DNA from 4 places in the Bacillus sp. GW823-FHT06A10 genome. Region 3 is predicted to be linked to each of the others. Evidence: riboswitches for the same ligand, from Rfam matches in the RefSeq annotation. Region 3 holds a riboswitch; each other region holds the start of a gene.
What was found. Region 3 has a riboswitch for S-adenosylmethionine ahead of AC1Q8M_RS11975 (M20 family metallopeptidase). Riboswitches for the same ligand answer to the same signal wherever they lie in the genome.

Region 1 (8,147 bases), 1.7 Mb from region 3:
TCTGTACTATTTGGTTTAGGTGTAGCAGCAATTGGTGAGAGAGGAAGACCAGTTCTTCAATTTTTCCAAGGTGTAGCTGATGCAATGTTTTATGTAACAAACCAAGTTATGAAATTTGCACCATTTGGTGTGTTTGCACTAATTGGTGTTACAGTTTCTACATTTGGTCTTGCTTCATTAATTCCATTAGGGAAATTACTAATTGTCGTATATGGAGCAATGATCTTCTTCGTCGTAGTTGTCTTAGGACTTACAGCGAAAATATTTGGAATTAACATTTTCCAATTCTTTAAGATTTTAAAAGACGAGCTGATCTTAGCGTATTCTACAGCAAGCTCAGAAACAGTTTTACCAAAAATCATGGAGAAAATGGAGAAATTCGGTTGTCCGAAAGCAATTACATCTTTCGTTATTCCGACAGGTTATTCATTTAACTTAGATGGATCAACTTTATATCAAGCAATTGCAGCTATTTTCTTGGCGCAAATGTACGGTATTGATTTATCTATTACACAACAAATTACATTATTACTTGTATTAATGGTTACATCAAAAGGTATCGCAGGTGTACCGGGCGTATCATTCGTTGTATTATTAGCGACACTTGGTACAGTAGGTATTCCACCTGAAGGTTTAGCGTTCATTGCTGGTATTGACCGTATTTTAGATATGGCTCGTACAGCAGTTAACGTTGTAGGAAACTCTTTAGCAGCTGTAGTTATGTCTAAGTGGGAAGGTCAATATGACGCTGAAAAAGGACAAGCTTATTTAAAAGAGATTTCTGAAAAGGGTCAAGCTGCTTGATTATAATATGAACAAGCTCTCACATAATATGTGGGAGCTTTTCTGTATATAGAAGAGGAGTATACATAATGAAACGTAAATATGGTGACGGTTCTTCGTGGAAAAGACTAATAGAAAAGAGTTATAGGCTTAAGCAAGTGGAAGAGGGAATGCTCGGAATACTGGATATAAAAAAGGTGAGAGAGCCTAGTTGTAAAGAATATGATGGTAAAGAAATTTGTATTGCAAGTGATGGGTATATGTGGGTTCAATATTTCATTAATGGAAAGAACTTTGCGATTACAGCTATGTTAGATGATAGGCACAATTTAGTGCAATATTATATTGATGTGACGAAAGAATATGAAATAGACGATCGTGGTTTACCGTATTTTGATGATTTATATTTAGATGTAGTATTATTACCTAGCGGTAAGGTGTATGTATTAGATGAAGAGGAGCTAGAGGATGCTTATAAAAGTGGCGATGTCACGAAGGAAGAGTATGAGTTAGCTTGGTACACTACGAAATGGATATTAGAAGCAATAAAAAATAGTGAATTTTATTGGATTTCAATATTGGAAGAAGAAATCGAAAAGTTAAAATGATTATTGTATTCAAATTTTTGTATAATTACCAAAAAAATCTATACAAAAAATAATTGACTTTTGTTTTGTAAGCGAGTAAAGTTAGGGAAGAAATTATTATTAAAAAATAAATATGAAACCTTCTTATAAAGAGAGGCGGAGGGACTGGCCCTACGATGCCTCGGCAGCGGACTCGATTTCAGAGTGCTGTGCCAAATCCAGCAAGCATGTGCTTGAAAGATGAGAAGAGCGTTTCTTATAGATGTATAAGACCTCTTCTCATCGGAAGAGGTCTTTTGTTATTCATTAGAAAAAGGTTGAAACTAGGGAGAGATGGTACTTTGAAAGAAACGAGAGGAAATGGTTTAGCTTTATTACCACTTGGGATATTTTTGGCGCTATTCATTGGTTCTGGAATTATTACAGGTGATTTCTATAAATTGCCGATACTTGTAGCAATTTCAATTGCTGTAGGAATCGCTTTAGTGATGAATCGTAAAGAAAGTTTTAATGTGAAAGTCGAGCGGTTCGCTAAAGGTGCAGGAAATCCGGATATTATGATTATGGTATTAATTTTTGTGCTTGCAGGTGCATTTTCTGAAACGGCTAAAGGAATGGGCGGAGTAGACTCAACTGTTAATTTAGCGTTAACTATTTTACCGCCAGGATTTATCGTAGCTGGAATCTTTGTTATTGGTGCATTTATTTCATTAGCAATGGGAACTTCAATGGGAACAATTGCAGCATTAGCGCCGATTGCTGTAGGTATTAGTGGTCAAACTGATATCTCAATTGCGCTTGCAATGGCTACTGTTGTTGGGGGAGCGATGTTTGGTGATAATTTATCATTTATTTCAGATACAACAATCGCAGCTGTTCGTTCACAAGGAACAGAAATGAAAGATAAGTTTAAAACGAATTTTTTAATTGTGTTACCAGCGGCTATTATTACAATTGTACTATTAGTAATAGTTACTTCAGGAAGTGACACGCAAATTAAAGCACATAGCTTTGATTGGATAAAGATTTTACCGTACGCAGGAGTACTTATTACAGCGCTACTTGGCTGGAATGTACTTATTGTATTAACTGGTGGAACTGTATTATCTGGTTTTATCGGTCTTATAGATGGAAGTTACACGTTAGAAAGTTTCTTTAAAAGTGTAACGACTGGAATGGGCGGTATGATGGAGTTAGTATTACTTGCTATATTAATTGGCGGTATGGTTGAATTAATCCAATATAATGGTGGTATTCAATATTTAATGAATGTATTAACACGTAATATTCGTTCGAAAAAAGGTGCGGAATTTGGTATTGCTGGTTTAGTAAGTATGACGAATATGTGTACAGCGAATAATACGATTTCGATTATCTTTACAGGCCCGCTTGCAAAAAATATTGCAGATCAATATGAAATAGACCCTCGTAAATCAGCGAGTGTATTAGATCTTTTCTCATGTTGTGTACAAGGATTAATTCCGTACGGTGCCCAAATGTTAACGGCAGCAGGATTTGCAGCGTTATCTCCGGTTGAATTGTTGCCATATGCATTTTATCCAATCTTAGTTGGAGTATGTGGGATTGTTTCTATTTTAATTGGATTTCCAAGATTTTCGAAAGTAGCTGAGAAAAAAGAGTATCATAAAACAGCTTAATTTAATATGAATGTTAGTAATTAAAAAAACGTGCAGAGAATAAACTCTGCACGTTTTTTTGCGTAAAGGGCTGAATATGACTCGGTCTTAAGTCTGAGTTAAAAACGGTTCTTAAGCTCGTTATGGAAAGATGAAAAAATAGTTAAGATAAGAGTATCAAATCGAAGGGAGGCAAGCACAAGATGAAACAATTTCTAGCGTTTATCGCAGCCGGTATTTTGGCTTTAATTGCTCTTGGTAGTCTTGCTGGTATTGTAGGATTCGCAATCGGAGCAGGAGTTGTATATTGGAGCTATAAATCATTTGTGCGAGCTAAGTCATTTTTTGGAAAGTTAGCTTGGGGTATTGTTGGTTTAATCGGTTTATCCATTGCGCTTTCTCATTCACCAGCATTAATCGGTATCGCTGCTTTAGTGGTTTTATACTACGGATACCGTGAGTGGAAAAAAGAAAAAGATGTAGTTGTTGAATCTGCTCCAGAAAGTTCTAAACCATATAGCAACTTTGAAGATGAGTGGAACAAATTAATGAAAAACTAAAACAATAAATCAAATTATAAATAAAGTAGAAGAGAGGAAGATTTATAATGAAACAATCTTTATTCGGACGTGTACGCGATGCAATTTTAGCTGATTTTCATAACGTGTTAGATGAGAAGGAAAGAAAAAATCCAATTGCGATGTTAAACCAATATTTACGTGATAGTGAGCGTGAAATAACAAAAATTGAGAAGTTAATTGAACGTCATAAAACATTAAAATCTAACTTTGCTCGTGAGCTTGAGCAAGCACGTTATTTCGTTAACAAAAGATCAAAGCAAGCTATCATTGCTCAAGAAGCAGGCGAATTACAATTGCACGAACGTGCGTTAGAAGAGGTAGCTTATTATGAAGGGCAAGTAACTCGATTAGAAGAAATGTATGCAGGTGTTGTAGAGCAAATTGATGAGTTAGAGCGTCGTCTTTCTGAAATGAAAAATAAATTAAAAGAAATGCACGCAAAGCGTATGGAACTAATGGCACGTGAAAATATGGCACATGCAAATCGTCGTATGAATACTGCGATGCATAAAATGGATGAAAATAATCCGTTCTTACGATTTGAAGAAATTGAAGATCACATTCGTGACTTAGAAACTCGTATGAATGAAGAGCATGAGCGTGACACATTTGATATGAAAATTGCAAAACTTGAGCGTGAAATGAAAGAAAAGAATGATGTATCGTTAACAAAAGAGTTAACAAAATAATAGTAGTATATTATAAAACAGGCTTATGATATAGTGATAGGAGAAAAGGTGTTGGAAAGCAATGCCTTTTCTTCTATGTATATGTGACAAGAAGGGGGGAGCTGAAATGAAGAAACATTTTTCAAAGACACAATTAATGGGGATGCTCCTCATCATATTTGGATTCGGTCTTTTTCTTGATATGATACTTGGACATTTTGAACCAGGTGGTCTCATTTTTGCATTTATTATGCTTATGTTTGGAAGGCATTATCGTAAAAAGAATCGTTATGTACGGGGAAATGTATTTTTATTTGTTGGTGGTATCGTATTTTTATTCTTCTTATTTTCATCAGCAGCATTTGTTCTTGTCGTATTTGCTTGTTTAGCTTTAATTGGTTATCAATTGATTCAACAAGGGCATCAGCAAAAAGCAATGAAGGTTGAAATTAAAGAAAAAGGGATTATAGACGAAGAGAAGCAAATATATCGTACAGAACCATATTTGAAAAATATGTTTGTAGGCAATGTACGAATGATGGATCATATTTATGAACTTGAGGATATTAATGTTCAATACGGTGCTTGTGATGTGGAAATAGATTTAACTACTGCTATGATTCCAGAAGGGGAAACGATAATTGTTATTCGGGGTGTCGTTGGTAATATTCGTTTATATGTGCCATATGATATTGAACTTTCTTTAAATCATTCTGTTATTGTCGGACGTGTGCTCTTGCCAGGTCATGAAGAGACAGGGTTTAACCGCAATGTTAGATTTAGAACAGAGCAGTATAAAGAGGCTCCTCGTCGTATTAAAATTATTTCTTCGCTTGTCGTAGGCGACACGGAAGTGAGGAAAGTATAATGAAGAAACAAAAAAATATTTCGTGGATGTATATTCGTTATTCTATGTTGTCCTCAGTTAGTATCGCACTCATTTGTACAATTGTATATGTATGGAAAAGCGAGCAACAAGTGTATGATTTATTATGGAAGGAATCCATCGCTTCTGTTCCAATTGGCTTGTTTATTATGACTACAAGTTTACTTATCGGGGGAATTGTAGGATATGCAATCGGTTACTATATAGAGCAGCGTATACAAGGATTAAATACGTTTCTATTTGAAGTAGAGCGAGGGAATTTTCCGAGCGATGTTTCGTTTACTGCAGATGATGAATTTCATGAAGTGGAACGAAAAGTAATCGTTTTGGCTCGTCGATTAGAGGAGCAAGCTGGACTCTTTCAAAAAGTAACGAATGAACGAGCTCATTGGAATGAAGAGATGAGACAAGAAGCGATTTCTCAAGAAAGGCATCGTTTAGCAAGGGAGTTGCATGATTCAGTAAGTCAGCAGCTTTTCGCAATGTCGATGATGATGTCAGCGATTAATGAACAAATAACTGAATTTCCAGATGTGACAAAAAAACAATTACAACTTGTTGAAAATATGGTTGTAAATGCTCAATCAGAAATGAGAGCATTGCTCCTTCATTTACGTCCTGTACAATTGGAAGGTAAGAAACTGACAGAAGGTATAGAGGAATTATTAACGGAATTATCGCGAAAACAACATATGAAAATTGAATGGCTTATTGAGCCAATAGAATTAAAAAAAGGTGTAGAAGATCATTTATTCCGTATTGTGCAAGAAGCGCTATCAAATACGTTGCGACACGCAAAGGCAAAGAAAACAGAAGTGCGCCTTCGAAAAATTGATCAATATGCGATTTTAAAAATTATTGATGACGGCGTTGGGTTTGAAGTAGGCGTTAATAAGGCAGGTTCATATGGCCTAAGATCGATGCAAGAGCGTGTTCATGAAATTGGTGGGACACTCAAGGTGCTTAGTTTCCCGGCCAAAGGTACACAAATAGAAGTAAAAGTACCGATTATGATTGAGAGAGGGGGAGAAGTATGATAAAAGTATTGCTTGTCGATGATCATGAAATGGTTCGTATGGGTGTATCGGCATATTTATCTACACAGCCAGATATTGAAGTAGTAGGGGAAGCTGAGAATGGACGAAAAGGATCAGAATTAGCATTGCAATTAAGACCGGATATTATTTTAATGGACCTTGTTATGGATGAGATGGATGGTGTTGAAGCAACACGTGCTATTATTCAAGAATGGCCAGAAGCAAAAATTGTAGTTGTAACAAGCTTTTTAGATGACGAAAAATTGTACCCTGTTATTGAGGCTGGTGCGACCAGTTACTTATTAAAAACATCAAGAGCAAGTGATATTGCTGATGCTGTACGAGCTACTTATGATGGAGAAACAGTATTAGAGCCGAAAGTTACCGGGAAAATGATGTCCCGTATGCGTCAAAAGAAAGAGCAACCTTTGCATGATGACTTAACGGAAAGAGAGTTTGAGATTTTGTTATTAATTGCAGAGGGAAAAAGTAATCAAGAGATTGCGGACGAGTTATTTATTGCACTGAAAACGGTAAAGACACATGTGAGTAACATATTAAATAAATTGAATGTAAGTGATCGTACTCAGGCAGTTATTTATGCATTTAGGCATCAATTAACGAAGTGATAAAGTGAAGCTTTAATTGGCGGGGAATTCCTCGCTGATTATTGGCTCGCTACAATATAGATTTGGCGTTAAAACCATCGAATGTTTTTATTGACGATAAACAATGTAAGCGTTATCATTAAAGTGTTAACAGTACATATAAAGGGGAGAATGTATATGTTAGTTCAAACTATATTCGGAATGGATAAGTCTAAAAAATTAGGGGAGTATGTGAACGCATTACAAGCACTTTGTGAACAATATAATGTTGAAACAGATAAAATTGCGATTATTGAGGCAACAGAGGAATACTATTTATTTTTAGTAAAGCAAGAAGAGCGCTATGATGTTGTCAAGGTAGAAACAGTTGATACAAATATTGAATATTATACGAAAGCTTATAAAATAAGCAGTTTTAATCATACTGCTTATCAAATGTAAAAAAACTCCCTTTTGGGAGTTTTTTTAGGAGGCTTTTACTTCGTTAGATTCGATTAGTAATGGAACTTTTTTCGTACCGCTTAACTTAGCGATTGTAAGGCCAAGAAGAGCTCCTGCTAATGCTGGTATTAGCCAACCGATTCCTTCATTATATAAAGGGATAAATTCAAAATATGGTGTGATGAATGAAACTGAAATACCACCTTGTTTTAATCCATCAAATACGCTCACTACAGCTGCTCCGATTAAAGCACCTACATAAACAGAGCGATATCCACCGAAGTATTTATGAAGTAATGATAGTAGTACGAGTACAATCGCAATTGGATACACAACAAGTAGAATTGGAACAGAGATTGCGATAATTTTTGTTAAACCTAAGTTGGCAACTAATAATCCTAATGCGCAAATGATACTCGCGAATGTTTTGTATGAAAATGTAGTCAATAATGTTGAAAAATATTGGCTGCACGCAGATACGAGTCCAACGCATGTCGTTAAACAAGCGAGTGTAACGATAAGAGATAATAGGAGCAAACCGTACGGACCGAATAATTGTTGTACGATAACAGTAAGTAGCTGTCCGCCATTTTTTGCATATCCGAGAGAGACACTAGTTGCCCCAAGCCAGCCTAGTGCACCATATACAAGTACGAGTCCTGTAGCGGCAATAAGCCCTGCTTTTGCTGTGGCGATGGCAATGGACTTACGATCATTCACACCTTTAGAACGAATTGCATTTACAACGATAATTCCGAATGCAAGTGCTGAAATAGTGTCCATTGTTAAGTAGCCTTCCATAAAGCCTTTGAAGATTGGAGAAGTTTGATACTCTTGCATTGCTGGTCCTGATTGCCCAAGTGGTGTAAATACACTTTTAACAAACAATAAGAAAATAGAGAGTAATAAAATAGGTGTT
Region 2 (8,147 bases), on a different contig from region 3:
CTCCTGTTTGCGAGTCATGTTTATATTGGTTGTGTAGTAAGAGTGTATCTATAGAATAACTCATATTCTTACACCTTCTTTTACAAGTTTAATGGCTTGCTTTAAGTCTTGAATTAAATCGTTACTATTTTCAATGCCAACGGAGAATCGAAGAAGACGATTACATACACCGTTTGCTGTTCTAATTTCTTCAGGAATATCAGCATGTGTTTGCGTTGCTGGATAAGTCATTAAACTTTCTACACCACCAAGACTTTCGGCAAATGTAATTAAGGATAAAGATTGTAAGAATGGATTAATCCAAGCTTCATCTTTAAGGCGAAATGAAATCATGCCGCCTCTTCCAGGATAAAATACATCTGTCACCCCGTCTTCATCATTTAAATATGCAACAACTGCTTTCGCATTTTCTTCATGCTGTCTCATGCGAAGCGCTAACGTTTTCATACCGCGAATTAATAACCATGAGTCAAATGGGCTTAAAACTGCACCTGATGCATTATGATAATGAGCGATGTCTTCACAAAGTTCCTTTCCTTTTGCAATGACAAGTCCGCTTAGTACATCGTTATGTCCCCCTAAATATTTCGTTGCGCTGTGAAGTACAATGTCAGCACCTTCTGTTAATGGTTGCTGTATATAAGGTGTGTAGAATGTGTTGTCTACAATAAGAAGTAGTCCGTGCCTTTTCGCTACAGTTGCGACAGCAGCAATATCAGTAACTTGCATTAATGGATTAGTTGGAGTTTCTATGAAAATAGCCTTCGTTTCAGTTGTGATAGCTTGCTCAATTTGTTTAATAGACTGTGTATTTACGTATCTACATCGAACATTCCACTTTTTTTCATGTTCAGAAAATAATCGATACGTTCCACCGTATAAATCTTCAGATACAATAAGTTCGTCTCCAGAGCGGAATAGAGAAAGGACGAGGAGAACAGCCGCCATCCCTGAACTACAGGCATAACCTTGTTCGCCATATTCTAAGTCTGCGATTGCCTGTTCTAAAAGACCTCGAGTTGGATTGCCAGTTCGTGAATAGTCAAAGCCAGTAGATTTACCAATTCCTTCATGACGATAAGCGGTTGAGAAATAAACTGGTGGATTAACCGTTCCAGTTGTAGTTTCACTGCGATTGCCGATTTGTGCTAGTTTTGTTTCGATTGTTGACATGTGAAAATTCCTCCTTTTTAAATTGAAACATTAAGTGAATATAAAATAAAAAAAGCCTTCTAAGAAGAAGGCTTTCGGTTTGAATAGAGTCTTCTTCTCATCTGTCAAATCTTTCACAATTTGCTGGAATTAGCACCTTATTAACAAAATGTTAATGGTTGCTGAGGCGTCACAGGGCCAGTCCCTCTACCTCTCTAGATAAGAATGTTCGTATGAAATTTTTATTATGTTTTTAACTTTACAACAAAAGATAATTGAATTGCAACTTTATTTTGAAAAATTTTTATTTTTCCGCAAGTGTCATTGACTTTTACTTTTGTGCATGCTAAATTTATTAAAAAATTAACAAACATTGTTAAAAGGGGAACGCATTTCCTTTTAGCTACATAAATAAAATAATAAAGACAACTCTTATTGAGAGCGGTGGAGGGAAAGGCCCTGTGAAACCCGGCAACCTTCAAACGAAATGTTTGAAACGGTGCTAATACCTGCAAAACGAATGTTTTGCATAATAAGAGGAGGAACGATTATGTCCCCCTCTTCAAAGTGAAGAGGGGGTTTTTATATTGATAGAAATGAGGGAGATTCGTGAAATTACTAGATTTATTATCAAAAGGAATTGTAATAGGTGATGGTGCGGTTGGGACGTTATTGCATTCACATGGCTTGCAAAGTAGCTTTGAAGAATTGAATGTATCGGATCCAGACTTAATTATATCGATTCATAAACAATATGTAGCTGCTGGAGCAGATGTAATTCAAACGAATACGTATGGAGCAAATGAGGCGAAATTACGTATGTACGGCTTAGAAAATCAAGTTACAGAAATTAATAGAGCGGCAGTAAAACTGGCGAAAGCATCTGTTACAGATAAAAATGCAATTTTAGGAACAATTGGTGGTATGAAACATATCGGAGCCGTTACAACGACTGATATGGAAAGGGAGTTTATGCTACTTGAACAGGCAGGGGCTTTACTAGAAGAACAGGTTGATGGATTACTATTAGAAACTTTTTACGATGAATTTGAATTACTTCATGCTGTTAAAGTATTGCGTAAGCAAACGAACATTCCAATTGTTGCTCAATTAGCGTTACATGAAGCAGGTACGACTCAAAATGGAAATGATGTTAATGAAATATTAAAGCAAATTATAGATTACGGTGCAAATGTTGTTGGATTAAATTGTCAACTAGGGCCGCTTCATATGACGGAGGCTTTCAAAATGATATCGATTCCGCAAAATGGCTATTTATCAGCATACCCAAATGCAGGTCTCCCGAATTATGTGGAGGGACGTTACGTATATGAGGGAAGCCCAGCTTATTTTGAGGCGATGACGCCGAGATTTATTGAGCAAGGTATTCGGTTATTAGGTGGTTGTTGTGGTACGACTCCAGAACATATTCAAAGTATGAAGCACGCTGTTGCGAATGTTACACCTGTAATAGAAAAAGACACCATTCAAAGGCCGAAAGTTGTTCATACGCATGAGAAACGTTCGAAGGCTCACGTCACTCTAGCAGAGAAAGCGAAAAAACAAACGACAGTTGTAGTGGAATTAGATCCACCGAAAACGTTAGATACACAGCGGTTTTTTGAAGGAGCAAGAGCTTTAAAAAGAGCGGGAGCAGATGCTATTACTCTAGCAGATAATTCATTAGCATCGCCTCGTATTTCTAATATGGCAATGGGTGCGTTATTAACGAAGCATGATATCCCGGTATTGACACATTTAACGTGTAGGGATCATAACGTCATTGGACTACAATCTCATTTGTTAGGTTTATCGGCGTTAGGGATGGAAGAAGTGTTAGCTTTAACTGGTGATCCAGCGCGCGTTGGTGATTTTCCTGGTGCAACTTCTGTATACGATTTGTCCTCTATTGAGCTCATTAAAATGATTAAAGAAATGAACGATGGACGTTCAATTTTAGGGAAATCAATTGGACCGGCGACAAGGTTTTCTGTAGGCGGCGCATTTAATCCTCACGTGAGGCACTTAAAAGCAGCGGTTAAGCGAATGGAACGAAAAATAGATGCTGGAGCGGAATATTTTTTAACTCAGCCAATTTACGATATCGCGTTAATTGAAGAAGTGTATGAAGCGACAAAGCATTTGGAACAATCTATTTTTATTGGAATTATGCCGTTAGTAAGTAAGCGGAATGCAGATTTTCTTCATTTTGAGGTACCGGGTATTACTCTTCCAGAAGAAATAAGAGAGAGAATGGATGGACACGAAACGAAAGAGGCGGCAATTGAGGAAGGGATTCGCATTTCGCAAGAATTGATCGACGCAGCGATGAAATATTTTAATGGTATTTATCTTATTACACCATTTTTAAAATATGAAATTACAGAACATCTTGTTAAATATGTAAGAGAAAAGCAAGAAGTGAAAGAAGGTATTAATTGATGAAGTGTATAGAAGAAAAATTACAAAATAGCATTTTAATATTAGATGGTGCAATGGGAACAATGATTCAGCAAGAGGATTTAACTGCTGAAGATTTCGGAGGAGAAGAGTACGAGGGCTGTAATGAATATTTAGTAGAAACAAGACCAGACGTTATTTTAAAGATTCATAAAGCTTATATTGAAGCTGGAGCGGATATTATTGAAACAAATACATTTGGGGCAACGAATATTGTACTAAGTGATTATGAGCTGTCTCATTTAGATGAAGAACTAAATGAAAAGGCAGCACTTTTGGCGAAGCAAGCTGTTAAAGAAAGCGGTAAGGAAGTATATGTTGCGGGAGCGATGGGACCAACAACGAAAGCAATTAGTGTTACTGGTGGTGTGACTTTTGAAGAATTGATTGAGGCTTATACAAGGCAGGCACGAGGATTATTAAAAGGAGAAGTTGATGTATTACTCGTTGAGACGAGTCAAGATATGCGTAACGTGAAAGCAGCTTATATTGGAATTCAAGCTGCTTTTGAAGAACTGAAAAAAACGGTTCCTATTATGATTTCAGGAACGATTGAGCCAATGGGAACGACTCTGGCTGGGCAAACAATTGAAGCTTTTTATTTATCAGTAGAACATATGAAACCATTATCTGTTGGGTTAAATTGTGCGACTGGTCCGGAGTTTATGAGGGACCATATTCGTTCACTATCTGATTTATCGGAGTGTTACATTTCTTGTTATCCAAATGCAGGTCTTCCTGATGAAGATGGACATTACCATGAGTCTCCATCTTCTCTCGCTGAAAAGGTGAAGCGATTTGCTGAAGAAGGATGGGTTAATATTATCGGTGGTTGTTGTGGCACGACACCAGAACATATAAAAGCAATGAAAGAAGCACTAGCATCTCTTAAGCCTCGTGACCATCATGAGAGAGAAGGACATGGAATTAGTGGATTAGAGGCACTGCAATATGATGAGTCTATGAGACCGTTATTTGTAGGTGAAAGAACGAATGTTATTGGATCACGTAAATTTAAACGATTAGTAGCAGAAGGGAAATTTGAAGAGGCTGCTGAAGTGGCAAGAGCGCAAGTGAAGAAAAATGCTCATATTATTGATATTTGTATGGCAGATCCTGATCGTGATGAAATAGAAGATATGGAGAAATTTTTGACAGAAGTTACGAAAGTGTTAAAAGTACCGATTATGATTGATTCAACGGATGAAAATGTTATGGCAAGAGCACTTACTTATATTCAAGGAAAAGCTGTTATCAACTCTATTAATTTAGAAGATGGAGAAGAGCGTTTTGAAAAGGTAACACCGCTTCTTCGTAAGTATGGTGCTGCAATTGTAGTTGGTACAATCGATGAAGATGGTATGGCAGTAAGTGCTGAAAGAAAATTAGAAATTGCAAAAAGAAGTTACGAATTATTAACGACGAAATATGGGATACGCCCGTCAGATATTATTTTTGATGCACTTGTGTTTCCAGTAGGGACAGGTGATGAAGAATATATTGGTTCAGCGGCAGCGACTATAGAGGGCATTCGCCTTATTAAAGAAGCGTTACCAGAGTGTTTAACGATTTTAGGTGTAAGTAACATATCATTTGGTTTACCACCGGCTGGACGTGAAGTATTGAATTCCGTCTTTTTATATCATGCTACGAAGGCTGGATTAGATTACGCGATTGTTAATACGGAAAAATTAGAACGCTATGCGTCGATTCCAGAGGAAGAAAAACACCTTGCAGATGCATTACTGTTTGAAACGACGAAAGAGACGTTAGAAGAATTTACAAACTTTTACCGAGTCGCTAAAAAGAAAGATGTCGTTGTGCAAGAAACGTTAACGCTAGATGAACGACTAGCAAATTATATTGTAGAAGGTACGAAACAAGGATTACACGAGGATTTAAGTCTTGCACTTGAAGAAGGAAGAAAACCTCTTGATATTATTAACGGTCCGCTTATGACAGGGATGGATGAGGTAGGACGACTATTTAATAATAATGAACTTATTGTTGCTGAAGTATTGCAAAGTGCCGAAAGTATGAAAGCTGCTGTAAGTTATTTAGAGCCACATATGGAATCTAGCGATAGTGCAAAAAAAGGGAAAGTATTATTAGCAACTGTAAAAGGTGATGTGCATGATATTGGGAAAAATCTCGTTGAAATTATTTTAGCGAATAACGGATATGAGATTATTAATTTAGGAATTAATGTACGTTCGGATCGAATTGTTCAAGAAGTACAAGAAAAGAAGCCGGACATTATAGGCCTTTCAGGTTTATTAGTAAAATCAGCGCAACAAATGGTAACGACTGCTGAAGATTTAAAAGCAGCAAATATTGATGTGCCCATTGTTGTAGGTGGTGCAGCGTTAACGAGAAAGTTTACAGATAATCGAATTTCACCATCATATAAAGGGCTCGTTTGTTATGCGAGTGATGCGATGACGGGGCTCGATATTATTAATAAGCTTCAAAAAGAAGAAGAGCGTGAGAAGATGAAACAGGATAAAAAAGAACGTCATCTTCATATCGTAAAAAAAGAGGAGAAGAAAGTAGAAATTCCAACAGTAATTGAGCCATTACCGAAGGCTGAGGTTATGGTGCCTGATTCAACAAAACGAATTGTATTACGTGATATTCCGGCTCTTCATCTCGCTCCATTTTTAAATAGACAAATGCTACTTGGGCATCACCTTGGATTAAAAGGAAATGTGAAGAAGCTTTTGAAAGAGGGAGATAAGAGAGCACATGAATTAAATGATTTAATAGATGAATTATTGCAGGAAGGACAATCTTGGTTAAAGCCGAAAGCAGTGTATCAATTTTTCCCAGCGCAAAGCGACGGACAAAACATTGTAATATATGATCCAGAAAATCATACGCGTGTTATAGAGCGTTTCACATTCCCTAGACAAGGAAAGGCTCCCTATCGTACTTTAGGCGATTATTTGCGCCCAATTGGAGATGAGATGGACTATGTTGCTTTCTTATCTGTTACGGTTGGGGAAGGAGTTCGGGACATTGCTGAAGAGTGGAAGGAGAAAGGTGATTACTTACGTAGTCATGCCATTCAATCGTTAGCGCTTGAATTAGCAGAAGGACTTGCTGAAAAAACACATATGCTCATTCGTGACCGCTGGGGCATTCCAGACTCACCTGAACTGACGATGGAAGAACGTTTCCGTACGAAATATAGAGGAATACGCGTGTCATTTGGTTATCCGGCGTGTCCAGAACTTGCAGATCAAGAAAAGCTATTTCGCTTAATTCATCCAGAGGAAATAGGTATTTCATTAACAGAAGGATTCATGATGGAGCCAGAAGCGTCCGTAACGGCTATGGTATTTTCTCACCCTGAGGCAAGATATTTTAGTGTATTATAGTCTAGAAGGGGGAGACGTATGAAGAAAATAGTCTTTACAGGTGGCGGTTCGGCAGGACATGTAACACCTAATTTAGCCATTATCCCATATTTACAAGAAGACAACTGGGATATCTCTTACATTGGTTCTCATCAAGGTATTGAGAAAACGATTATAGAAAAGGAAGGCATTCCCTACTATAGTATTGCGAGTGGAAAGCTACGTCGTTATTTTGATTTGAAAAATATAAAAGATCCTTTTCTTGTAATGAAGGGTGTTATGGATGCGTATGTAAGGATTCGAAAACTAAAACCAGATGTGATTTTTTCAAAAGGCGGTTTCGTATCTGTACCAGTCGTAATTGGAGGATGGCTAAATAGAGTACCAGTTTTATTACATGAATCTGATATGACGCCAGGACTAGCAAATAAAATTGCGCTTCGTTTTGCTTCGAAAATATTTGTTACATTTGAAGAAGCAGCGAAACATTTACCGAAAGAAAAAGTAATATATACGGGATCTCCTGTACGTGAAGAAGTGCTGAAGGGAAATCGAGAAACAGGTTTAGCATTTTTAGGTTTTTCACGTAAAAAGCCAGTTATTACCATTATGGGAGGTAGCTTGGGCGCGAAAAAAATTAATGATACTGCTCGAGAAGCATTACCAGAACTTCTTAAAAAGTATCAAATTGTTCACCTTTGCGGAAAAGGTAACCTTGATGAAAGTTTACAAAATAAAGAAGGATATAGACAATTTGAATATGTACATGGAGAACTGCCAGATATATTAGCAGTAACAGATTTTGTTATTTCACGCGCGGGCTCCAACGCAATTTTTGAATTTTTAACATTACAAAAGCCGATGGTTTTAATTCCATTATCGAAATTTGCAAGCCGTGGAGATCAAATATTAAATGCAGAGTCCTTTGAAAGGCAAGGGTATGCCTCCGTATTATATGAAGAAGATGTAACTGTAAAATCTCTTATAAAGTATGTCGAAGAATTGAATCAAAATAATGAGAAGTATAAAACAGCACTAAAAAAATATAATGGAAAAGAAGCAATTAAAACAATCATTCAAAATATTTCAGAGGCATGATGAAACAATCATGCCTCTTTTAGTAGGGTGAAAGATTCCAAGAATTGATATTTTTATGTTACAATAAAGTGAAACTTT
Region 3 (8,147 bases):
TATTATTTCGGCTCATTATCAAAAAGGAAAATCGGTACTTGTGTTAGCTCATAGTAACGCGGCAGTAGACGTATTAATGAGTGAAGTAACGAAGCAAATTGAAAAGAAAAAGAAATGGACGCCTGGCGAAATTGTTCGTTACGGTTATAGTCAGCATGAACATATACGAAATCATGAAACGTTACTTGCATCGAAATTAGTTGAAACGACGAACGGATCATGGGGTGAGGAAAGACTCTACTTAGAAGAGACACGCCAAGATCTTCGTGAAAAAATCTTATCGTATAAAGCAACATCTGCTGATAAGAAGCGTATACAAGAGATTGAAAGTGAGCTTCGAAAGCAAAAGGCGAAAATTAAAGAAATAGAAAAAGAATATATTGAAAATGCGAAAGTAATTGGTGCAACTTTATCGAAATGTGCCATTGATTCACTTATTTATGAGCGTACATTCGATTTAGTTGTCGTAGATGAAGTGAGTATGGCGTTCGTTCCGCAAATCGCATTAGCTGCTTCACTTGGGAAACGTATCGTCGTTTGCGGTGACTTTTTACAGTTACCTCCAATTGCGATGGCGAACCATGAACTCGTTCGCAAATGGCTTGGGGAAGATATGTTTTACCATGCTGGGATTGTTGAGTCTGTTAATAAATCAGAAGCACACCCAAACCTATTTATGTTGCAGGAACAAAGACGTATGCATGCGGATATATCGAAGTTTACGAATTCGTTTATTTATAAAAATAGAGTATACGATCATCCGTCTGTTTCAGAGCGTAAAGAACTTGCGCAATTGCAGCCGTTCGCAAATGAAGCGAGTGTTTTATTTGATACGAGCCAAATGGGAGCTTTTTCGTTAAAAGATGCTGCTTCTGGTTCCCGTTTTAACATTATGTCTGGTTTAGTAGCGATGCAAATGATGTTAATCGGATTGTTAGACGGTGTTCAGTCGATTGGTGTTGTGACACCTTACAGGGCGCAGTCACGCTTTTTATCGACGTATATTAGAGAAATGTTGCAGAGAACGAAATATCAAAACATACCAGTTTTAGCGGCGACAGTTCATAAGTTTCAAGGTTCTGAAAGAGATATGATGATCTTTGATACGGTTGACAGTTATCCGCAAGAACGACCTGGCGTGTTATTCTTTGACCATAAAAATCATCGCCTCGTCAATGTAGCAGTGACAAGGGCGAGAGGGAAGTTCATTCAATTATCAGATTGCCATTATATGCGTAAAAATCTTTCTAGAAAACAAGCGTTATCACAATTAACAGCTCATATAGAACGTCACGGAGATGTGTATGATCGCACGACATCAAGACAATTGTGGGAACGGAAAATTTCGAAACGTTTACGCTGGTTTATGGAAATGAATCTTGAAGAGCCGAAAGGGCTATTAAAAGATATTTTAGCCGCAAAACGAAAAATTATTATTTCACTGCCAAGTACGAAACAAGTAGATAAACGAGTATGGCAAGCGTTAATGCGTACAAATGCACAAATAACAGTTTATAGTGATGGACCAGTTCCGCTGAAAAATGTAAAGTTACAAAGACAAAATAAAGCATTCCCATTCTTAGTAATTGATGATGAAATCTTCTGGGCAGGCGCACCGCTTACATCTCAAATGATATTTGAAGGTAGTACGGAATTTCCGTACGTATGTGCAAGACTGCAAGCACCTGAGACAATTGGTGTATTAAAAGGATTTTTAGATATTCGGTAAATTCGGATAGGAATTCCTTGACTTTTACTTGGAATGAACTTAGAATAAAAAATAATTTAATATAATTTTATGAAAATTCTTATCACGAGAGGTGGAGGGACTGGCCCTATGATACCTCGGCAGCGGATTCGTTATGAATACTGTGCCAATTCCAGCAAGGTAACTTGAAAGATAAGAAAGAAGCTCATTTTGACTGTATATACAGAAGCCTCTTTCTATCTTTTAGAAAGAGGCTTTTTTACGTGAAAATAAAAGGAGGAAGAACAATGGGAGCGACAGGAGTAACGTCACAAAGAAAAACAATTGAAGAGAGTATCGAAAGAAATAAGGAAAAGTACATAGAAACAAGTCATGATATTCATGCGAATCCAGAGATTGGTAACCAAGAGTTTTACGCATCTAGGACGTTAAGTTTATTGCTAGGCAGTGCAGGATTTCAGTTGCAGCACAATATAGCTGGACATGAAACGGGGTTTATTGCGCGAAAAAGTTCTGGAAAACAAGGACCGGCAATTGCATTTTTAGCGGAGTACGACGCTTTACCAGGACTCGGTCATGCGTGTGGTCACAATTTAATTGGCACAATTAGCGTTGCAGCAGCAATTGCATTATCAGAAACACTTGAAGAAATTGGCGGGGAAGTTGTCGTGTTTGGTACACCAGCAGAAGAAGGTGGGCCAAATGGTAGCGCGAAATCAAGTTATGTAAAGGCAGGTTTATTTAAAGACATTGATGCGGCGCTTATGATTCATCCGAGCGGAAAAACAGCGACAACGAGTCCTTCACTAGCAGTCGATCCACTTGATTTTCATTTTTACGGAAAAACAGCTCACGCTGCAGCTTCACCAGAAGAAGGGATTAATGCATTAGATGCGGTTATTCAGCTCTATAACGGTATAAACGCACTTCGCCAACAACTTCCGTCAGACGTGAGAATTCATGGCGTCATTACAGAAGGCGGAAAAGCACCTAACATTATTCCTGACTATGCCGCGGCTAGGTTCTTCATCCGTGCAGCAACGCGAAAGAGATGCGCGGAAGTAACAGAAAAAGTAAGAAACATTGCTGAGGGAGCAGCGTTAGCAACAGGTGCAAAAGTAAAAATCCATCAATTCCAAAATGAAATCGATGAATTACTCGTAACAAAAACATATAACGATATCGTAGCGGAAGAACTAGAACTATTAGGTGAAGATGTAAATCGTAAAGAAAGAGTAGGGATTGGTTCAACCGACGCAGGAAACGTCAGCCAAGTTGTGCCGACAATTCATCCGTACATTAAAATTGGTCCAGATGACTTAATTGCGCATACGAATGAATTTAGAGAAGCAGCACGTTCAGAACTAGGAGATAAAGCATTAATTACATCGGCAAAAGCATTAGCGAATACAGCGTATCGATTAATTACAGAAGAAGGGTTGTTAGAGAAGGTGAAGGAGGAGTTTAGGGAGGCACAGAGGAATCAGGGGTAAGGGGATTAAGGCGCTCTTTTCGAAGAGCAATCTAATTAATAAGTAGAGATATAAAAAGAACATTGAAAAATCAATGTTCTTTTTTGTTTGCTAGTCATTGATTTTGTTGGTTTTTCTCAAGAAAGAGAAAATTTTACTGTTAGTGAGGATAATACGTATCCCTTTATTAGAATGACAATTTCTCCTCGAACTCACTCTTTAAAACAATTAAAGGAGATGATAATCCGAATTGCATTAACGAGTCTAAAAATGCAGCGAGGGAATCCATCGAATCGCTCATGACCTTCATCATATAATTAAATTCCCCGCTAATTCGATATAAATCAGTTACTTCAGGAGCGGCATTACAATATTGGATGAAATCAGAGCATTGGCTCGTTTTAAACATGATGAATGCTTGAATGCTTTTATTAATTTTGGAAGGCTCAAATTTCGTTCGGTAAGCCGCTATAACTCCCTGATCTTCAAGTTTATTCATACGCTCCTTTACAGCAGGTTGCGTCATGGATATAATCCGTCCTATTTCTGAAACAGAAATTCTCGCATTTTCATATAACAGGTTCATAATTTTATGATCGATTTCATCCAATTTTACAGCGTTTTGCATTGTGTAGCCTCCTTATTATGTTTTCTAAAGTGAATCACAAATTATAACTATAATATCATAAGTGAACGAACTAAATTACCTATAAATCTGTATTTAAAATGTTTGGTTTTTGCATGAAAATATAAGTGTAGGATTTATCAAAAGGGAATTTAGGAAGGTTGGAAATATATGAAGAATCTTGATGGGAAAGTAGCGTTAGTAACAGGGGCGAGTCGAGGAATTGGTCGTGCGATTGCGATGAGATTGGCAAACGACGGTGCATTAGTTGCGATTCACTACGGCCGAAATAAGGCAGCTGCAGATGAAACAATTAGTGAGATTGAATCTAATGGAGGAAAAGCGTTTTTAATTGAAGCAGAACTCAATTCAATGGATGGTGTCAAACAGTTAGTAGAACAATTGAAGAATGAATTACAAATAAGAGTTGGTACATCAGAGATTGATATTTTAGTAAACAATGCAGGGATAGGTACACAAGGGACGATTGAAAATACGACAGAAGAAATTTTTGATGAAATTATGGCCGTAAATATTAAGGCGCCATTCTTTTTAATTCAGCAAACATTACCGTTACTACGAGTAGAAGGGCGCGTTATTAACATTTCATCAGCGGAAGTAAGACTTGGTTTTACAGGGTCCATTGCATACGGTTTAAGTAAAGGTGCACTAAATACGATGACACTTCCTCTAGCTAAACATCTTGGAGAAAGAGGTATAACAGTGAATACAATTATGCCTGGATATACGAAGACAGATATAAATGCGAAATTGCTAGATGATCCGGAAATACGAAATTTTGCTACGAATTCATCTGTGTTCGAACGAATAGGGCAAGTTGAAGATATTGCAGATGCAGTAGCATTCCTTGCTTCTGCTGATAGCCGCTGGATAACAGGGCAGATTTTAGATGTTTCTGGAGGGTTTTGTTTATAGGGGCACTGCTCCATACCCATCAAGCTAATCAAGTAAATTACTAGATATGAAACGATCCTTGTTTCATATCTGGTAATTTATAGAAAGATAGGCATGCTAAAGAAGTCTATTAAAACGTGATTTTTTGGCTAGGCAACTTGAATAAGGGGGCATTTCTTTTTCTTAAGTTGATGGGTATGTATGGTGACCTCTATTAGACGATAGTGAATTAACAATTTCGGGGTTCAGTTCAACTTTATTCAAAATAAGATTTTTTTTGCAGTAAAATCAATGTTAGTGGAACTTTTTTAAACAAACTTTTTTCTAAATTAACATAAATACTTGTAATATTTAAATTAGTACTATATAGTTCTAGTTATGACAAAGGTAAAATTAATGAATCAAAAACGTGTGATTGAAGTAGCTGCAACATTATTTTTAGAAAAAGGGTTTGCTTATACAAGTATGGATGAATTAGTACGTGTAAGCAAAGTTTCAAAGTCTAATGTGTATTATCACTTTTCTAATAAGGAAGTATTATTAGAAGCGGTCGTTGATTATTGGATTGAAATGTATCAATCTGCAATTGATGACGTACTTTCTCAGAACCAATTTTTAGTTGAAGATCGTATCCAACTGTTTTTAAAGCAATTATCACAAGGAGTTCAGTCGAGAGAGTATAAGGGGAGCTGTCCATTTATTACTCTTTATATTCAAAGTCCTAAACAGGCCACGCAAATAAAAGAAAAAATAGGTCTTTTTTTTACAGGATTACAAAAGAAAGTTTCTCTATTACTTAAACAAGGGGTAGAGAATGGAGAATTTAGAAATACGATTCATATTGATGAGGTTGCATCACTTTTTATTACAAATCTTGAAGGAGCGTTATTTATTTCAGAAACATTGAAGGATGCAACTGTAATCACGAAAACAGCAGATCATTTTTTAAAATTGCTTCGATAAAAGAAGCATTTTTTTTAAATCAAATTAGTACTGATTAGTACTAAAAGGGGGATTTTATATGAGAACAGTATTTTTAACTGGTGGAACAGGCTTTATTGGACAGCAATTAGTGAAAGAATTAGCCAAAGAGGATGTTAAAATTCTTCTTTTAGTAAGGTCGAAAAGTAAAGCAATACGCCTTTTTCAAGAAAGAGGAAACTTAAAAAAGGAAGTTATGCACTTTATTGAAGGTGATTTGACGAAAATAGATTTAGGTCTAAGTGCTGAAGATAAGGAGAGGGTATTGAAAACGGATGTGATTATTCACGCAGGAGGCCCCATGGATATTCAAGCGACAAGTAAAGAGGCAGCTTCCGTATTTTTACATGGTGCCAAACATATTAGTGACTTAGCTAAAAGTATTCATCAATTGAAGGGCTTGCAACAATTTATTCATGTTGTAGGTTATATGAGTCCCTTTAATGATAAAAATAGCAAGATTGCAATTGATGTGTTTCAAGAAGGAAATAATTATTTGAAAATAAAAAATCCATATGAGAGAACAAAATTTTTAGCAGATCTTTATATCCGTCAGCAGGCATCAGCAGTAGGTTATCCGCTTTCTGTAATTAATCCGCCAACTGTAGTCGGTAGTAGTAAAACAGGGAGTACAGAGCAGATAGCAGGATTAGGTTTGCTTGTGATGAGTATGCGAAGAGGGCTCATGCCAATGATTCCTGGAGGTAAGGGATATAGGTTACCACTTATTTCAAACGATGAGCTTGCGAAGTTTATTGTGCAGGTTTTCAGATTAGAGCAACCGACTATTCAAACATATACACTTGTTGAAGACAAACAGCACGATCAGAACATTGCTGAGTTATTAAGTATTATGTCAGAAAGTATGAATATGAGGGCACCAAAAATCTCTGTCCCAATGCCACTTATGAAAGCAATTATGAATAGTGGAGTAAGTAAAATAACAAAAATTCCTTCTGATGGACTGAATTTTATTACAAAACGAAAATTTTCAAATGTTTCAGCGAAAAAAATTATGGGAGGAGATTGGTTTAAGGAGACGAGTGTAATGAAATTTTTCCCTGCCGTAGTAGCTGATCTGGATTATCGAATGATGTATCAATATGGCCAGCATAATCATGTATTTAAACGAACATTATGCGATAACAATACCCTTTACCAATTACAAGGAGAGGGTAAACCGTTTATTTTATTACATGGTTTATTGAGTGATGGAGAGGATTTATTTCCTTTAGCACAAGAGCTTCATGAAAAAACTGGTCAACCTGTATGGATTTTGGATCTTCCAGGTTTGGGACGTTCTCCTTTTAAACAAGAGAAAAATCTTCTAGCTATCTATTTGAATGTAGTGAAAAAGTTATTGGAGAAAGCTACGAATGGTGCACATCTAATTGGCCATTCATTCGGTGCATTTATTCTTCTGGAAGCATTGGTACAAGAGTACATAGATAAGAAGTATTCAATTACGTTACTTCAGCCACCTGTTGCTAAAAAAAATGCTAAATTGCTAAATGTTCCCCAATTTATAAACAAATGGACATTAAAATTGGCAACTCCTAATTTGATAGGGCGTTATTTATTAAATAATGGTTTGTTTGAAAGTATGGAGAGCATCCCTGAACATTATATCGAAAAAGTAAGTAACAGTTTTACTTCTCCTAGAATTTTAAATACTACGGTTCAGCTTAACAGTTTACTACTGAAAAAAGATCAAGGTGATTTCAAGGAAGTAACAAAGTATAATCTTCACATTATTTGGGGGGATTATGACAGAGGTTATTCTGCTCCATCGTATCTTGGTAAGGTTGATTTTGTTCCATATGGCCATCATTTTCCTCTTAGCCATCCGAGTGAAACGGCAAGATTAGTAATGAAAAATAGTAATACTAGCAGATGAGAGTTTGGGATAAATAAAAAGTGTGTAGTAAAATCGTTGTGTTTTTGAAATAAAATCGTACTGTGTGGGGGCCCACCCCATCACTATCAGACTAAGAAACGCAAATACCTCAAAACGAAAAAATGAGCATTTTATTACAAGATAGTACAAAATTTCGTTCTGGGGGTTCTATAAAATTTTAGCTTGATGGCGATGTGGTGCTACCCCATGCCCATCAACTTAAGAATGTAGAATTCCCCCAAAAAATTATGAGTTTTTTGTTACAAGTTATCACAAAATTTCGTTTTTGGGTAGTTTTATTTTCTTAGCTTGATGGCGATGAGCGGTACCCCATAAAGGCCCCTGATACATAATTGATGTTCTGCCATTTGTAGAAAACAATCCACTTATACCATTTTAACAAGAAGAAATATCTCGTCCATGTTGTAATATTGGCTTACGTTAAGCTTGTGAAAAAAACATATTCATGTATAATACAATTGATGTATGATACATTAGTTGTAGGAGGGTGACCTATTTGAAAAGAGAAGATGCCTTAAAACTAAGAAC
Region 4 (8,147 bases), 130 kb from region 3:
ATCTCGGTAAAAGGAAATAACGGATATATAATGGGTGCGAAAAAGATGGATGTACAAGATGGCGATACTGTGTATAAAGTATTACAACGTACAGGATTAGATGTTGATGCAAGCGGATCTAGAGATAGTATTTATGTAAAAGGTATTAATGATTTATATGAAAAAGATATTTCGGATACTAGTGGTTGGAAATATCGTGTGAACGGTGCTTTTCCAAACCATAGTGCTGGTGTAGCTACGGTAAAACCAGGAGATACAATTGAGTGGGTATACGTATTACAATAAGAAAGGCATTCGGTAAAGGGCTATGAAAATAAGTTTTTCTTCTTTACATCCTTTTGTGAATTTTTTCTATTATATCGGGGTGATGATACTATGTATGATGTGTCTTCATCCTCTTTTTTTAATTGGAGCAATAGTATTAATTATTATGTTAAATGTGATGCAAGGAAATAGCGAAAAGATAAGAAAGATGCTACCGAGCACAATTGTTTTCTTTTTTATGGTAATTTTATTTAATTCGTTATTAACGCATAGAGGTCGAACTACGTTGTTTTGGTTAGGTGATAGCCGTATTAAGCTTGAGACGATTATGTTTGGAATAGTAATGGGGTTATTACTAGTTGCAGTTATGTTTACGTTTGCGTCATACAATGATATTATTTCCAGTCATAAATTTTTATATTTGTTTTCAAGAATTTCACCGAAAGTTGCATTGTTAACGATGATTACAGTGAGATTTGTTCCTTTGTTTATAAGGCGATTAAAGAAAATCACACTCGTTCAAAAGACGAAAGGTGTGCAGGTAGATTCAGGTTCGATAATTGAACGCGTCAAAAATGGTATGCAATTGCTGCAAGTATTATTAATTTGTTCATTGGAAGATGCATTGCAAACGGCAGATTCTATGCAAGCTCGTGGATTTGGTGTAACGAAACGTACGACATATATTCGCTATAGAATGGAAAAACGAGATTGGTATACGCTCAGTTATTTAAGTATTCTATTTATAATTGCTATCATATGTAGTACGTATGGCGGAGGAAAGTTAATCATTTATCCGAAAGTCGAATCTATTTTATTTCAGCAATACGATGGGATGATGTTTATCGTATTTACGATGTTTATTAGTTTACCAATTATAATGGAAGGAAGGGAATGGTTATGGTGGCGCATGCAGAAATAAACAATTTATCATTTGTATATGCTGATGAAAACGAAAAAGCGTTACAGCATATTTCTCTTTCTGTTCAAAAAGGAGAGTTTATTGCACTTGCCGGCGGATCAGGATCCGGGAAGACGACTTTATTAAAACATTTTAAAAAAGAATTACTTCCAATTGGTAAGCGTACTGGGGATACATATTATGATGGTACTTTATTAGAAAATGTACCTGATTTGTTATCTGCTCAAGAAATTGGTATGGTATTTCAAAATCCAGAAAATCAACTCGTAATGGATACAGTTATTCAAGAATTAGCATTTTCTTTAGAAAATATTGGGTTACCATCACATATTATTCAAAAACGAATAGCAGAGCTTATTAGCTTTTTAGGATTTCAAGATTTATTGCATCAATCTGTTCACACGTTATCTGGTGGGCAAAAGCAACTTGTTAATTTAGCTGCGGTATTAGTTATGCAGCCGAAATTGCTATTATTAGATGAACCGACAGCGCAGTTAGATCCAATTGCTGCAAAAGAGTTTTTAGGATTATTAAAACGGATTAATGAAGAACTTGGAATTACGATTATTTTAAGTGAACATCGTTTAGATGAAGTTATCCCGCTTGCAACACGCGTTGTTTGTATGGATAATGGCTGTATTATGTATGATGGTAGTCCTAAAACTGTTATTACGAATATGTGGGGAGTAGAAACATTCCGTCCATTTATTCCGCAAATTCCAAGGCTATTTTTAGAGTGGAATGTGAGAGATATTCCGTTTACGGTGCGAGAGGCGCAAATGAAAATGAATAATTTTTCAGCGATATCATATGTAAATGAGCTAATAGCACAAAGTGAAAAGCAAGAGGTAATTTTAAGCGCAGAGCATATTTCGTTCCAGTACGAAAAAAATAGTCCGCTTATTTTACGTGATTTATCAGTTTCGATTGAAAAAGGAAAATGGGTAGCGCTCGTTGGAAAGAATGGGACAGGGAAGTCTACACTGTTAACGCTTTTAGCTGGTTTGCAAAAAGTGAGAAGAGGGAAAGTAAAGTGGAATGGGAAAGTGATACATAAAATTGATTCGAAAGAACGATTTAAAAGTATTGGGTATGTATCGCAGCATCCATATTATCATTTTACATTTGATACAGTGTGGGATGAGGTGTATGAACGTGCACGTGAATTATACGGAGAACAAGGAAAAGAAATAGCAGAAGATACGCTAAAACAGTTTTGGTTGTACTCGCTTAAAGAACGCCATCCGCACGATTGTAGCGGAGGAGAGCAACAATTACTTGCGTTATGTACGACATTATTATCAAAGCCAACTTTATTATTACTGGATGAACCGACAAAGGGGCTAGATCCGTGGAAGAAAGAAAGAGTAGGAGAGCTATTTAGGAAGCTACAAAAAGAAGGTACAACAATTGTAATGGCAACGCATGATATTGAGTTTGCAGCGAAATACGTGGATCAATGTATGATGTTATTTGATGGGACAGTCATTATGAATGATGCACCGAAAGAATTTTTTAGTGGTAACTTCTTTTATACAACATCTATTAATCGATTCATTCGAAAAGAATTGCCATATGCATTAACGTGGGAGGATGTGTACGAAGCGTGTCCAAACGATATGTTGCATTCATAATAGGTATTTTTGCAGTAATAATAGGCACATTACTCTTTACTACACTTATTATGGACGGTTATTACATGTTAAGTAGTTTGTTTTTATTAGTTGTTATTATGTTACCTTTCTATATCCGTTTTGAAAGGAAGTCGTTTGTTTCACGTGAAATTGTTCTCGTTGCTGTATTAGCGGCAATTGCAGCAGTTAGCCGCGTACCATTTTCTATTTTACCGAGTGTACAACCAACTTCTTTTGTTATTATCGTTTCTGCAATTGTGTTTGGAAGTGAAGCGGGTTTTATGATCGGTGCAACAGCAGCGATTGTGTCTAACATCTTTTTAGGGCAAGGTCCGTGGACGCCGTGGCAAATGTTTTCATGGGGTATGATTGGTTTTATAGCTGGATTATTGCGTAATACATTTTTAATGAAAAAGCTATGGGGGAGACTTCTTTACGGAGTAATTGTTGGTTTTTTATTTGGTTGGATTATGAATTTCTGGGGCCTTCTCGGTTTTATACGAGAAGCAACGTGGGAAACTGTCATTTCGTATTACATCGCAAGTTTTTACTTTGATTTAAGTCATGCGATTTCGAATGTTATTTTCTTACTACTATTTAGTACGTCTTGGATTACGATTCTCACAAGATTTAAAAAGAAATACGGTATATTAGATAAGCATAACATAGCATAGAAAAGCATACTCATATAAGGTAGGGTCGCGACTTACATATTCGTTTGCCTCTTTCATGCTTCTTACATATTGTAAGGAGCATTTTTTATTGTCAAAAAATAGTCCAATATATATCCGTTACTATATAAAATTATTTGTATAATAATAGGTGAGAACTATTTTCAAAAGGGAGGTGTATAGTTAATGAAGTTAGTTATTCCGAAGCAACATGGTGCATGGGCGATGCTTGCTATACCATTTCTATTAAGTGTCATACTTGGAAAACCTACTATATATCACATTCCATTGTTTATAGCTTGGTTCTTTATCTATTTAGCTACGTATCCATTCCTTATGTACATAAAACAAAAACGAAAAAAAGAGTATTTACATGCTTCAATTGTATATTTTATTATTGCGTTCGTATTTGGGATGATTTCTCTATTATATGAATGGCGCATTCTTTTATTCGTAATAGTCATGATTCCACTATTTATAGTAAATATGCATTATGCTCGTCAAAAAAATGAAAGGGCACTATTAAATGATATTTGTGCGATCATTGTGTTTTGTGTTGGTGGGTTAATTAGTTATTATTTTTCAATGAAACAAATCGATCATACAGCATTATTCATTGCACTTATTTCATTCTTATACTTTTTAGGAAGTACGTTTTATGTGAAAACGATGATACGTGAGAAAAATAATCCGAAGTATCGTTTTATATCTTGGGGTTATCATATTCTATTAACAATCATTGTATTTGCAATTAATCCGTGGTGCTCCCTTATTTTTATACCAAGTGTCATTCGAGCCATTATATTGTATGGCAAAAAAATTTCTATTATAAAAGTAGGGGTTTTAGAAATTGTGAATTCTGTATATTTTTTAATCATAACGGCAATAATTATGAAGTATGCCATTTGAAAAAACTTCCCACCTTATGATGGGAAGTTTTTTCAATCTTGTTCTAAAATGTGAACGGTGTAATCGCAGCGTTGAATAGCTTGTTCGATCGCATAAAGGGATTGCTCAATACGAGCGCGATTAAAATCTTTTTCAACAGTCTGTAGTGCTTCTTCTAAACAATGTTTTGCTTCTTGTAATGATTGAAAAGAATCTTGTACATATCCGCGAGCATTTTGATGCATTTCATAATCCTCCTTGCATATTCATATATGTATAGTATGAACAGTAAAGAAGAAAATATTATTTGTTATATTTGTTTGACAATTAAAATGAAATTACGTATAGTAAGAATTAAGTGAATATTTCTTATCCAGAGAGGTGGAGGGACTGGCCCGATGAAACCCAGCAACCGCGATGCAGGTGCTAATTCCAGCAGAACATATTTGTTCTGGGAGATAAGACGAAGATATATACGTAACTTCTTCTTATCGGAGAGGTTTTTTTGTTGCAAAAAAACCGATTACGAAAATTTATATTAAGAAGAAAGGGGTTGCGCATTGCTGTGACACTCGAAAAATACGTAAAACTGCGTAGTACAGTTTATGAATATATGATAGAGCAAGATAAGCCAATATCATTGTTAGATATTCAAGAACATATCGTTTCGCATCATGAAGGAAAATTCACGAAAAAGATGTTACATCAATTTTATTTATCAAGACTATTAGATGAACTGAAACTGGATGGGAAAATTACATTAGCTGATGAATATCTCTATACTGAAAAAGGGGTATTTTATAAGGCGAGAAAAGGGAGCTAAGCTCTCTTTTTTTTAAAATAACGGAGTATGTAGAGTAAAAGACTGCTTAAGCAGCCTGATACAGGGAATGGTGTTGAGTGTGTAGTGTCAAAAATTGAATGTGCCTGAAAGAGGCAATTCGTATCGGCTGCAAATGAAAAGAGACACCTTCGCCGAATAGGTGTCAGTCGTTTTGTCACGTAGACTTGCTACTTAACAGTAATTAGAATAACATGCAGGATTTTTGAAGTCAAAAGGGAATTAAAGGAAGGGGTACAATTATGTACGCTTACTTATTAAAAGATATAACGAAATGGATCCCAAAGTACATTGTAGATAAGGGATATGAATATTATGAAGATGGACATGTAGAAGATGTTGAAATACAAGATAAAAAAGTGTTTGCTTTCGTTACTGGAAATGCAGGGAATTATGAAGTAGTTATCGATCTCGAAGATTTTTCAAAAAGTAGTTGCGAATGTCCGTATGAAAATTATTGTAAACATATGGCGGCAGTTGTTTATGATATTCAAGGTGCTGGTGAGAGTGCAGTTAAAGAGAAACTGAAAGATTTAGAAAAAGAAGAGTTACTTACTGTATTAAATCGACTGTTGCAAAGTTCGAAAAACGTACAAATTGTAGAGAAGTTATTAAAGAAGGGATAACTTTAACGATAGAGGGAGTTGTTTTGTAGTGAACGTACTGATTATATACGCTCATCCTAATCCTTCAAGTTTTAACGGGGCAATTTTAGAGCATGTGCAAAAAGGGCTACAGGAAACAAATCATTCGGTTACGTTGCTTGATTTATACAAGGAACAATTTGATCCGGTACTTGTATTCAATGAAGAGAAGAAAAGACGTGATTTAATAAATGAAGAAGAGACAGCGCGGTATAGAAAATTAGTGGAAGAAGCAGATACACTTCTCTTTATATATCCGATATGGTGGTGGGGGATGCCAGCTATTTTAAAAGGTTTTATTGACCGTATTTTCGTAGCTGGATTTGCTTATAAATATGAAGGGGCTCTGCCGAAAGGATTATTGCAAGGGAAAAAAACGTGGGTTATTAATACGTTAGACTCGCCTCTATGGTACGTCGCATTGTTATATCGATCAGCAGATTGGATTATGATGAAGAGAGGTGTTTTACGTTTTTGTGGCATTCGTGATATAAAACGGTCAGTTTTTCAATCTGTGAAAACGAGTAAAGTATCAAAGCGCGAAAAATGGTTATTACAAATAGAAGAAAAGGCTCGTACATTATGAATGAAGTCGATCGTATTATAAACTGTTGTCAGTATGATAACGAACTTTTTCGGAAGTATATTACGTGTTTACTTCAATTGAAAAAATGCAGCGATACATTTCAACAAATTCAAATAGAGTTAAGAAATGATTATTTAATAAGGGGAATTTGTGAAAGAGAAGTTGATGAGGTAGTACGGGGAAGTAAAGAATATGAAATGCATTTTCTTCCTAAAGTATTACAGTGGAATTTTTTGAGGGAACATCCACACCTGATTGGAAAAATTTGCGAAGATTTTTTTGCATTTGAGTCACTACATCTTAAGGACATAGAGTGGAATACAGTTATAAATTGCATGGGAAATAAATGATTTATTATGTAAAAAAGCTAGTATAAAACTAGCTTTTCGTTTAAATAAATAAGAAGCATAGACTAATGATAAAACCTGCATATAGTAAGTTCACAACGCAAAATCCCATAATATCACGAGCACCTAAACCAGCTATCGCTAATGCTGGTAATGCCCAGAAAGGTTGAATTAAATTCGTCCAAGCATCGCCCCACGCAATGGCCATTGCAGTTTTTGCAGCAGGTACACCAAGTTCAGCGCCAGCTGGAATCATAATTGGTGCTTGCACGGCCCATTGACCGCCACCAGATGGAACGAAAATATTAACGATGCCAGCACTTAAAAATGTAAAGAGCGGAAAAGTCGTTTCATTTGAAATGCTAATAAAGAAATTAGAAATAGCTCCTCCAAGTGAAAGTCCTTCACTATTTACTCCAATCATCATGCCCATAATTCCTGCGTAAAACGGAAATTGAAGTAAAATGCCAGAAGCACTTTTCGTAGAGTCTGAAAAAGCGCGAATATACTGAATCGGAGTACGGTGGAAAATAAGACCGGCAATTAATAACATAAAAATCACGATATCGAGAGTAAGGTTAAAACCTTTCGTATAAAAGTAATTGAAAATATAAATGAGACCTAACAATCCAACGCAAAGTGTAATAATAATGCTATTTTCCATCTTTTCAGCGAACGTATTATTTTCTACTTCTTGAGCAGCAGCTTCTTCATGGAACACGCTAGGATCTACAGTTATCGTATGTTTTTCATCTGGATGCATCGCTTTATTAATGAGAGGCATCGTAACGAGAAAAATAATAACTGGAACGAGAGCGTATGGTGAGAATAACGTTTCTGTTATCGGAATCGCCTCTTTAATACTTCCAGCAGTCGTTTTAATTAACGTTTCACCGCCTGTTGCTAACGTAAGAGGGATAGAGGCAGAAAGACCGGCATGCCAAATGAGAAATCCAGAGTAAGAAGAGGCAATTGCTAGTCTATAATCTAATCCGTCCAGTTGCCTTGCCACTTCTTTTGCGTATAAAACAGATACAATAATTCCAAAGCCCCAGTTTATGTATGCACCAAGTAAACTTACAATTGAAATGGCAATAATGCCTTGGCCATTCGTTTTTGGTAGTCTGGCAGCTTTCGTTAATCCTTTTTTAATAAGAGGAGCATTTGCTAAAGCAGATCCAGTCACGAGTACAAGCGCCATTTGCATAGAAAAGGCGAGGAGTCCCCAAATTCCATTACCCCAGTGATTAATCATTTCTACAGGTGTTTGGTGAGTCGCAAACATACCAAAGAAGATAACGAAAACAGTTAGTAAACATGATAAAATAAACGGTTCTGGCAAGAAGCGTT

Region 1: another riboswitch for S-adenosylmethionine. It lies ahead of AC1Q8M_RS03485 (Na+/H+ antiporter NhaC family protein); the one in region 3 lies ahead of AC1Q8M_RS11975 (M20 family metallopeptidase).
Region 2: another riboswitch for S-adenosylmethionine. It lies ahead of AC1Q8M_RS17795 (bifunctional homocysteine S-methyltransferase/methylenetetrahydrofolate reductase); the one in region 3 lies ahead of AC1Q8M_RS11975 (M20 family metallopeptidase).
Region 4: another riboswitch for S-adenosylmethionine. It lies ahead of AC1Q8M_RS12660 (hypothetical protein); the one in region 3 lies ahead of AC1Q8M_RS11975 (M20 family metallopeptidase).

The regions. Positions count from the first base shown of each region.
Region 1 covers NZ_JBXAHT010000001.1:661,184-669,330, forward strand. Annotated here, with positions in the region: gene gltP (glutamate/aspartate:proton symporter GltP) at 1-804, shown strand, start outside; gene AC1Q8M_RS03480 (ribonuclease FAU-1 family protein) at 873-1,391, shown strand; SAM riboswitch class I at 1,512-1,617, shown strand; gene AC1Q8M_RS03485 (Na+/H+ antiporter NhaC family protein) at 1,712-3,028, shown strand; gene AC1Q8M_RS03490 (lmo0954 family membrane protein) at 3,211-3,567, shown strand; gene AC1Q8M_RS03495 (PspA/IM30 family protein) at 3,615-4,277, shown strand; gene liaF (cell wall-active antibiotics response protein LiaF) at 4,384-5,124, shown strand; gene AC1Q8M_RS03505 (sensor histidine kinase) at 5,124-6,179, shown strand; gene AC1Q8M_RS03510 (response regulator) at 6,176-6,808, shown strand; gene AC1Q8M_RS03515 (DUF3922 domain-containing protein) at 6,890-7,228, shown strand; gene brnQ3 (branched-chain amino acid transport system II carrier protein BrnQ3) at 7,253-8,147, opposite strand, start outside.
Region 2 covers NZ_JBXAHT010000002.1:580,577-588,723, forward strand. Annotated here, with positions in the region: gene metC (cystathionine beta-lyase) at 1-64, opposite strand, end outside; gene metI (cystathionine gamma-synthase/O-acetylhomoserine thiolyase) at 61-1,173, opposite strand; SAM riboswitch class I at 1,268-1,378, opposite strand; SAM riboswitch class I at 1,582-1,691, shown strand; gene AC1Q8M_RS17795 (bifunctional homocysteine S-methyltransferase/methylenetetrahydrofolate reductase) at 1,762-3,594, shown strand; gene metH (methionine synthase) at 3,594-6,992, shown strand; gene murG (undecaprenyldiphospho-muramoylpentapeptide beta-N-acetylglucosaminyltransferase) at 7,011-8,069, shown strand.
Region 3 covers NZ_JBXAHT010000001.1:2,349,716-2,357,862, reverse strand. Annotated here, with positions in the region: gene AC1Q8M_RS11980 (AAA domain-containing protein) at 1-1,729, shown strand, start outside; SAM riboswitch class I at 1,806-1,907, shown strand; gene AC1Q8M_RS11975 (M20 family metallopeptidase) at 1,996-3,201, shown strand; gene AC1Q8M_RS11970 (Lrp/AsnC family transcriptional regulator) at 3,368-3,808, opposite strand; gene AC1Q8M_RS11965 (SDR family oxidoreductase) at 3,977-4,741, shown strand; gene AC1Q8M_RS11960 (TetR/AcrR family transcriptional regulator) at 5,117-5,683, shown strand; gene AC1Q8M_RS11955 (alpha/beta fold hydrolase) at 5,742-7,598, shown strand; gene AC1Q8M_RS11950 (MarR family winged helix-turn-helix transcriptional regulator) at 8,116-8,147, shown strand, end outside.
Region 4 covers NZ_JBXAHT010000001.1:2,483,476-2,491,622, reverse strand. Annotated here, with positions in the region: gene AC1Q8M_RS12690 (DUF4430 domain-containing protein) at 1-285, shown strand, start outside; gene AC1Q8M_RS12685 (energy-coupling factor transporter transmembrane component T) at 308-1,186, shown strand; gene AC1Q8M_RS12680 (ABC transporter ATP-binding protein) at 1,159-2,820, shown strand; gene AC1Q8M_RS12675 (ECF transporter S component) at 2,793-3,494, shown strand; gene AC1Q8M_RS12670 (YwiC-like family protein) at 3,678-4,400, shown strand; gene AC1Q8M_RS12665 (hypothetical protein) at 4,433-4,624, opposite strand; SAM riboswitch class I at 4,746-4,844, shown strand; gene AC1Q8M_RS12660 (hypothetical protein) at 4,885-5,202, shown strand; gene AC1Q8M_RS12655 (SWIM zinc finger family protein) at 5,463-5,846, shown strand; gene AC1Q8M_RS12650 (NAD(P)H-dependent oxidoreductase) at 5,875-6,450, shown strand; gene AC1Q8M_RS12645 (hypothetical protein) at 6,447-6,800, shown strand; gene AC1Q8M_RS12640 (short-chain fatty acid transporter) at 6,841-8,147, opposite strand, start outside.